2 regions of the Mycolicibacterium sp. HS_4_1 genome follow, and region 2 is predicted to be linked to the other one. Evidence: predicted binding sites of a transcription regulator. Region 2 holds the regulator's gene; the other holds the start of a gene.

Region 1 (3,987 bases), 1.6 Mb from region 2:
GGGTGCTGGGTGCTGGGTGCCGGGTTAGCTTGCCGGACTGTCGCTTTCACCATCGCCGTCCTCGCTGTCGTCATCCTCGCTCTCGGGCGGGTAGAGGGTGGGGTGGTGGTATTGGTTGGTGCGGGGTTGGCCGATGTCGAGTAGTGGTGGCGGGGTCCAGTGGGCGCGGCCGTTTTTCATGGTGGTGCTCCAGCCGCCAGCGTGGGCGGCTCGGTTGTCGCAGCCGCAGGCCAGGGCGAGGTTGGTGATATCGGTGGGGCCGTCGTCGCCCCAGTCGGTGTTGACGTGGTGGGCCTGGCAGCGCGAGGCCGGGGCGGTGCAATTGGGTTTGGTGCAGCCGCGGTCGCGGGCGAACAACATGATCCGCTGGCCGGGTGATGCCGTACGACGCGCCCGACCTAAATACAGCGCAATGTTGGTGTGTTGATCGAACACCGCCAGATAATGGTAGGCACCTTGCCCGGCCATCCGGATCAAATCCCGCACCGGCAGTTTCGATCCCGTGTGGGTGACCGCGACCCCGGCGCCGCGTTCGAGTTCCTGCACCGTCGTGGTCGCCACCACCGCGACCGGGAGCCCGCTGTGCTCGCCCAACTGCCCGGAGGCCAGCATCATCCGGCCCACCGCTTTGAACGCGTCGTACTGACGCTGAGCCACGGTGCGGGTGTCGTTGTCGATTTGGGCTTGGGTGGGTGTGCCCGAGATGCACGGTTCGGGATCGTCGGGATTGCACATCCCCGGCGCGGCCAACTTTTCGAACAACGCCTCCCAGTAGGCCCGGGCTTCCGGATCGAGGCTGCCCCTGACCTCCGAGCGCCCATCGGCCTGCTGCTTACCCATCACGAACGACCGTTGCGGGTCCGGTTCGTCATCGTCAGGTTCGGGCCCGTCCTGATCGAGCCGGTACAGCAGATCAGCGGCCGCTTTGCGCAGCTCCTCCGGCGTCTTGTACCGCGCTGCGGCCACCAGGTCGCGTTCGCACTGCACCAACGTGACCGGGTCCACCCACAACGGAACTTTCGCAAAGAATCCGGTGATCACCGCGATGTGCTCGGTGTTGATGACACCCTCGACCTGCGCCTGAGCGACCAGTTCCCACACCGGGCCCAGGGGTTCGCCGGTGATCGCCGACCGCGGCCCGAGATGGTCGCAGTCGCGGACCCGGCGGCGGGCCTCCTCCCAGCTGATGCGATGCCGGATATGCAGCACCTCGGGCCAGTCTTTCGCCCCGATGTCTTTGGCCGTGGCCTGGGTTTGCGCGGCGGCCAGGATCTGGTGGTCGACCGCCTCGGCGGCACACTTGAGGGTTTCGCGGCGGGACTGCAACTCCAACAAGACTTCGATGGGCAGACCGGCGTAGTCCAGGGATGCGATCGCGGCCGCGGCGGCTTCGTAAGCGGCGTATGCCTGCTCGACGGAGGCCGGATCAGTCAATCCCATACTTCGAACATTAGTTCGAAGTACCGACAATTCGCTGTGACGAATGTGGTCCTAGTTACCTGTTGTGACCAGCGCAAACAAAGTGATCAAAGTTTCTCGGTGCGCTGCGTCGGAGTGAGACTAGCGGCGCGTGGGCGAGGTCGGGGCGCGTAGCGGGTTGAGCACGGAGGAGGGACCGGGTTACGGAATCAAGCCGCGAACCGACTTCAGCACGCTACGTACCGCGCTCTCGGTGACCGTGATGGGCGACAGGACGGTCTCGGCGACTCCGACGATGGCCTCGACGCGCGTCACGATGGCCTCCATCCGATCGACGACGCCGAAGATGCGGGGCGCCAGCTCATCGATCTGGGTGATGGGGGTCGGGGGCAAGCACAGGTTGCTCGTCGAGGTGTTCGACGAGTGGATCGCCGCAGTGCACCGCGATCGCGGGTCGGGCCGCGAATCGGTGGAACCGTTGACGCCCGACGGTGCGGTTGACGCCGTAATCGAGCTACTCACGCCGTTTCTGCACTACTTCGCCGAGGACGCCGTGTTGTCCCGGCAATACTCCTCGATCATCGTGCGCGGCAGCCACGAATCGGCGATCTTCCGTGAGCTCGCCCTCGCCTTGGTCGCCGAGTTGGAGTCTGTCCTGGCGCGCGCAGGGCTTTCAAAGGCCGCGGCCGCCCGTGCAGCCCGGGTCGTCTACTTCGCCTACCTCGGCATCGTCATGACCGGTGGCAACCACGCCTCCGGTGGTGCTTCGGTGGCCGACCAGATAAGCGACGTCGTCCGTTGCGTCATCCACGATTCAGCATGAGGAGATGAGCAGTGACCGGAATCCCGCACTACTGGTGGCCTACCGCACTCTTGGCGGCGGTGCTGTTCGGTGACGCGTTGATGTCGATTCGCCCGCCGCAGTTCATCCGCGGATGCCTTGAGGGAGTGCGGCTTCCGGAGGATTGGTGGTGGGTGCTGATCGTCGTAAAGCTGCTGGCTGTGGCGGGGCTGCTGGCTGGGCTGAAATATCCGGGCATCGGAGTGGCCGCCAACGTCGGCGTGATCGCCTACTTCCTGTGCGCGGCCTACGCGCATTACCGCGCGAATTTCCTCAAGCGGGAGTTCTGGCTCAACTGCCTTGGCATGCTGGGACTCTCGGTCGGCGTGTTCGTAATTTCGTACGCGGTGTAACCGGCTACTGCAGCATCATCGCCGTGAACGCGACGATGCTGACCACCACGATGCAGGCTCGTAGGACGTTGGGTGGCAGGCGGCGGCCGATGCGCGCCCCGATGTAGCCACCGATCGTGGATCCGACGGCCAACAGCAACGCCGGGAGCCAGGCCACGTGGCCGATGGTGATGAAGATGATGGCCGCGACCGAATTGACCAGTCCTACGGAGATGTTCTTGACGCCGTTGAGCCGTTGCAGATCTTCGGACACGAACAACCCGAACAGGGCCATCATGATGATACCTTGCGCCGCACCGAAGTACCCGCCGTACACCGCACAGCCGAACACGCCGGCGTACAGCGGGGCGGCATGGTCGGTGGTGCGTACGGCGCCGCGGCGCGCATCCAGGGTCCGGCGCAACACAGGCTGCACCAGCACCAGGACACCGGCCAGCAGGATCAGCCACGGCACCACCGCGGTGAATGCACCGGGTGGAAGTTTGAGCAGCAGTACTGCCCCGACGATCGCCCCGGCCAGCGAGACCATGCCGAGCCGGAGAATGCGGGCGCCCTGGCCGCCGAGCTCGTGCCGGTAGCCGTAGGCGCCGGTGAAGTTGCCCGGGACCAACCCGACGGAGTTGGACATGTTGGCCACCAGCGGCGGGTAACCGACGGCCATCAGGACGGGGAAAGTGATCAGGCTGCCGGAGCCGACCACCGCGTTGATCACTCCTGCGGCGACGCCCGCCAGCAGCACCGCGGTGATCGCGAGGGCGGTCAGGGGCGCGACTTACTGTGTGGTCTCACGTCCTGAATTCTTCACGGGGCCGGCGTGGCCGTCGCAGCGGCCTGGAAGAACTGCTCGACATCGGCGGTGGTCAGCGTCGCGACGCCGATGAGGGCCAGGTCCGCGAGTCGCTCGGGCGTCACCTGCGAGGTGGCGTCGGTGACCAGCGCGGCGCGGTAGTCACGCTCGGAGGCGTCGAACAGCGTCGCCCGCGGGCAGTTCGGCAGGTTGCAGCCGGCCACCACGACGGTGTTGACCGCCAGGTCGCGGAGATGCTCGTCGAGCGAGGTGCGGTAGAACGCCGACCACCGTGGCTTGAACATCACGACCTCACCGGCCGCCACGTGCTGGACACCGCCGGCCAGGAGCGAGTCGTAGTCGAGTGGATGTGCCAGCAGCTCGGCGGGCACCGCGGCGCCGTCGGTGTGCGGTGCGGCGATCTGCCGGCCGGCTTCGATGGCGGCCCGCCGGGGCGGATCGGCGTCGCTGCCGCCGGGGACGTACAGCCGCACGATGTGCACGATCGGCCGGTGCGCTGCGCGGAACGCCGCGAGCAGTCGCGCCATGGCGGGCAGCTGTTCGGCGGTGCCGTCGACTTGCGACGG
Region 2 (3,987 bases):
TGCCCAGTACAAGGTCGGCGACGGCGTGGCGCAGAACTTTGCCGGCGGCACCATCTTCTACTCGGCCGCCACCGGTGCCCATGCCGTCACGGGCGACGTGCTGGCCAAGTACCGCGCGGCCGGTGGGCCGCAAGGTGACCTCGGATTCCCGGCGAGCAACGAGACCGACGGCGGCATCTCGCCGACCAGCCGGGTCGCCACCTTCGCCGCGGCCGACAATCCGACCATCTTTTGGACCCCCGACCACGGCGCATTCGTCGTCCGTGGCGCGATGAACGCCGCGTGGGCCAAGCTCGGCGGCGCCACCGGCAAGCTCGGCGCGCCGACCGGGGACCAGACGGTCAATGGCGACGTCATCAGCCAGAAGTTCACGGGTGGGTCGATCTCGTGGAACAAGTCGAGCCACGAGTTCAGTACCGAGCCGGCGGACCTGGCGTCGCAGTTGAGCGGTCTGCAGGTCCCCAGTGTCGACCTCCCGGGCGGAGTGAACGCGCAGCCCGAGGAGTCCGGCAAGTGGTACCAGTTCCACTGGTGGTGGCTGCTGGCGATCATCCCGCTGTTGCTGGTGGTGTCGGGCATCGTGATCGCGGCGCTGCTGCGGCGCCGGCGGCGGGCCGGCCAGGATGTTTTCGACGAGCACGATACGTACGACTACGACGACCACGACGACCACGATTTCGGTGACGGGGAGTACGGCGACCCGCAGTATGCGGACGACGGCGGCGACACCGAGTACGCCGCCGACTTCGCGCCCGAGACCGAGCATTTCGACGCTCCGCGCGGCGGGCCCGAATTCCAGAGCAACCCGGACGTCATCGACACCGCGCCGACGGTGTACCCCGATTTCACGGCCGAGCAACCTGCAGACGAGGGTGAGTCGACGGCACAGGCCGAAGCCGAGGCCCAGCCCGTGGACGCTGCCGAGCCGGCCGAGCCCGCTGAGTCCGAGCCGGACGCTCACGAGCCCGCCGACGAACCGACGGCATCGGTGCAACTTCCCGAGGCCCTGCGCCGCGGGAGCGCGGCGGCGGGCCTGACCGCGGCTGGGCTGGCAGGGTTCGCGGGCCTGCGGCCTCGAGACTCCGGCGACCGTGTGTGGGTCGCGCCGGCCGCCGCGGACGCCGGGGCCCCGAACGCTGACGTGCACGCGCCCGAGGAGCAGGTCGTCGATGCTGCGCCGGCCCAGGTCCCGGCGAGCGAACCACCGAGCGAACCGACGGCCGAGCCGCGCGCGGACGCCACGCCGGCAGAGGACACTGTGACGGCAGAGGACACTGTGACGGCCGGTCCGGCCAGTGGCAGGCACCATGCCTTGGGCGCGGAGGAGCCCGAGACCGCGCAGATGTCGTTCCGCGTGGCGACCGGCGCGGAGCCGCCTGCCGGCTACGTCATCAAGGCCAACACGAAGTCGGGTCTGTACTGGGTGCCGGGTGCGCTCGGATACGACGACGCTGACGTCGAAATCTGGTTTGCCAGTGAGGAATTCGCGGTCACCAACGGATTCGTCCGAGGCTGACCCCGCCGACGGCTGAGCCCCGCTGCGAGCGACTGCAGCGGGGCTCGACTATTGGTCTGGCAGGCGTCAGATCTTGCGGATGACGGTCACGACCTTGCCGAGGATGACCGCGTCGTTGCCCGGGATCGGGTCGAACGCCGGGTTGTGCGGCATGAGCCACACCTGGCCCTTGGTGCGCTTGAAGGTCTTCACCGTGGCTTCACCGTCGATCATCGCCGCGACGATGTCCCCGTTGTCGGCCACATTCTGCTGGCGCACGACGACCCAGTCGCCGTCGCAGATCGCCGCGTCGATCATGGATTCGCCGACCACCTTCAGCAGGAACAACGAGCCCTCGCCCACGAGCTCGCGGGGGAGCGGGAAGACGTCTTCGACGGCTTGCTCGGCGAGGATCGGACCGCCCGCGGCGATCCGGCCGAGCACCGGGACGAAAGTCGGCTCGGGCAGGGTGTCCGAACCCGCCACGTCGGTGGTGATGGCGGCGCCGGTCGAGTCGTCCGCGCCCCGGACGTCCACGGCTCGTGGGCGGTTCGGATCGCGGCGCAGATAGCCCTTCTTCTCCAGCGTGCGCAGCTGGTGGGCCACCGATGAGGTGGAGGTCAGGCCGACGGCATCGCCGATCTCGCGGATGCTGGGTGGGTAGCCGCGCGTCGTCACCGAGGTGCGGATGACGTCGAGGATGGTCCGCTGACGTTCTGTGAGGCTGCTGGCCCGGCCACCCGACTGGGTTTCGGGGGTGCGATCGGTGCGGTCCGGGGTATCGGTGCTGTCGCTCATGTGAACGAATCTAGCCCAGTGCACACGATTGATCAAACATGTGTTCGAGATCGGGCGGATCGGCGTGTCGCGGCCGCCTCCCGCTGGTGACGTGGCGAAAGCGGGGGGCGAATCGGCGGAACGGAACTTGTCGGTGGGTCGTCGTATCGTTCGCAACAGTTCGATCACATGTTCTACCGTTCGAACATTTGGGCGATATAGTCGAACACAAGAGCGATCGAACCTATGTACGAACTCAGGAGAGGAACCGACATGACCGTCATCACCCGCGAGTACCCCACCGACGTCGTCGTCCGCACCGTGCCTCGGCGTGCAGACGTGAATCGTCACCGCCAGGCCCGGCTGCGGCCGGCCGGTTCCCGTCCCTCGGGTGCGGCGTTCCAGCATCGGGGCACGGGCGTGCTGAGCTCCCGTGCCTCGCACCGGCGCAACCCGGTCACGCCCTTGACCACGGTGCTGCTGGCTCTCGTCGCCGCGGGCATCACGGTGTGGCTGGGCCTGGTCGCGCAGTTCGGAGAGTCTGTTCAGCCGACCGCGTCGACCGCATCCGTACCCGCGCAGCTGGCGGTGGTCCGGGTGCAGACCGGGGAGTCGATTCAGCAGGTCGCCCGGCGCGTGGCGCCCGACGCACCCGTCAGCGCCGTCGTCGACCGCATCAAGGAGCTCAACAAGCTGCCATCGGTGGCCCTGGACGCCGGGCAGACGCTGATCGCTCCGGTCGGCTGAGGACAGCCCGTGCGCACCTTGATCGGCACGGCGCCCGGCCGGGTCCGAGCGGCACGGGTAGGCTCGAGACCGTTCGAAACGGTCGATTGTCGGTGCGGCGAAGGAGCGGTGATGCACTGTCCGTTCTGCCGGCATCCGAACTCGCGCGTGGTCGATTCGCGCGAAGCTGACGAAGGCCAGGCGATTCGTCGTCGCCGGTCATGCCCGGAATGTGGCCGCCGGTTCACCACGGTGGAGACCGCTGTGGTCGCGGTGGTCAAACGAAGCGGCGTCACCGAACCGTTCAGTCGGGACAAGGTGATCAAGGGCGTACGGCGCGCGTGCCAGGGTCGGCAGGTCGACGACGACGCCCTGAACCAGTTGGCCCAGAAGGTCGAAGATGCGGTGCGGGCCACCGGTTCTCCCGAAGTGCCGAGCCATGAGGTCGGATTGGCGATCCTCGGTCCTCTGCGTGATCTCGATGAGGTCGCCTATCTGCGATTCGCCTCGGTGTATCGCTCGTTCTCGTCCGCCGAGGACTTCGAACGCGAAATCGAGGCGTTGCGAGCACACCGCGGCGTGACGTCGCCCGGCTGACCGCCGTTAGGTCGCGCTGCGTTCGTCGGTCTCCATCGCGTCGAGAACCGCGAACTTCGTATCGTGCGGGGCGTCGATCGACTTCGCGGTGACGCCGGTCTGCAGGAGTCCGCGCAGGGCATCACGGTCGTATACCGACGGCGCGGTCGTGTCGATGAATTCCTCGATGAGCTTCACGAATCGATCGGGGTCGTCATGAAATGGGAAATGTCCCGAGTTGTCGAAGAACTCGAGCCGGGAACCCGGCATCGCGGCATGTGCCAGTTCTCCATGGGCGGCCGGGATCACGGCATCCTGGGTGCCCCAAACCAACTGCACCGGAATGGCTTCCGTCAAATAACATCGGTCCAGCATGGTGACCACCTGGCCGCGCCAGTCGACCACCGCACGCA

The links. Region 2 encodes LexA, which represses DNA repair genes until DNA is damaged. Its sites were predicted from a motif close to CGAACANNTGTTCG; they were not measured.
Region 1: the regulator LexA is predicted to act here: its motif matches at 1,445-1,458, upstream of ACX12F_RS19605 (HNH endonuclease signature motif containing protein).

What each region holds. Positions count from the first base shown of each region.
Region 1 covers NZ_CM137261.1:4,059,510-4,063,496, reverse strand. The annotation lists gene ACX12F_RS19605 (HNH endonuclease signature motif containing protein) at 25-1,440, opposite strand; gene ACX12F_RS19600 (hypothetical protein) at 1,621-1,812, opposite strand; gene ACX12F_RS19595 (TetR/AcrR family transcriptional regulator) at 1,796-2,242, shown strand; gene ACX12F_RS19590 (DoxX family protein) at 2,323-2,613, shown strand; gene ACX12F_RS19585 (sulfite exporter TauE/SafE family protein) at 2,618-3,352, opposite strand; gene ACX12F_RS19580 (cysteine hydrolase family protein) at 3,415-3,987, opposite strand, start outside.
Region 2 covers NZ_CM137261.1:2,504,794-2,508,780, forward strand. The annotation lists gene ACX12F_RS11930 (LGFP repeat-containing protein) at 1-1,516, shown strand, start outside; gene lexA (transcriptional repressor LexA) at 1,583-2,293, opposite strand; gene ACX12F_RS11940 (LysM peptidoglycan-binding domain-containing protein) at 2,546-3,019, shown strand; gene nrdR (transcriptional regulator NrdR) at 3,131-3,595, shown strand; gene ACX12F_RS11950 (alpha/beta fold hydrolase) at 3,602-3,987, opposite strand, start outside.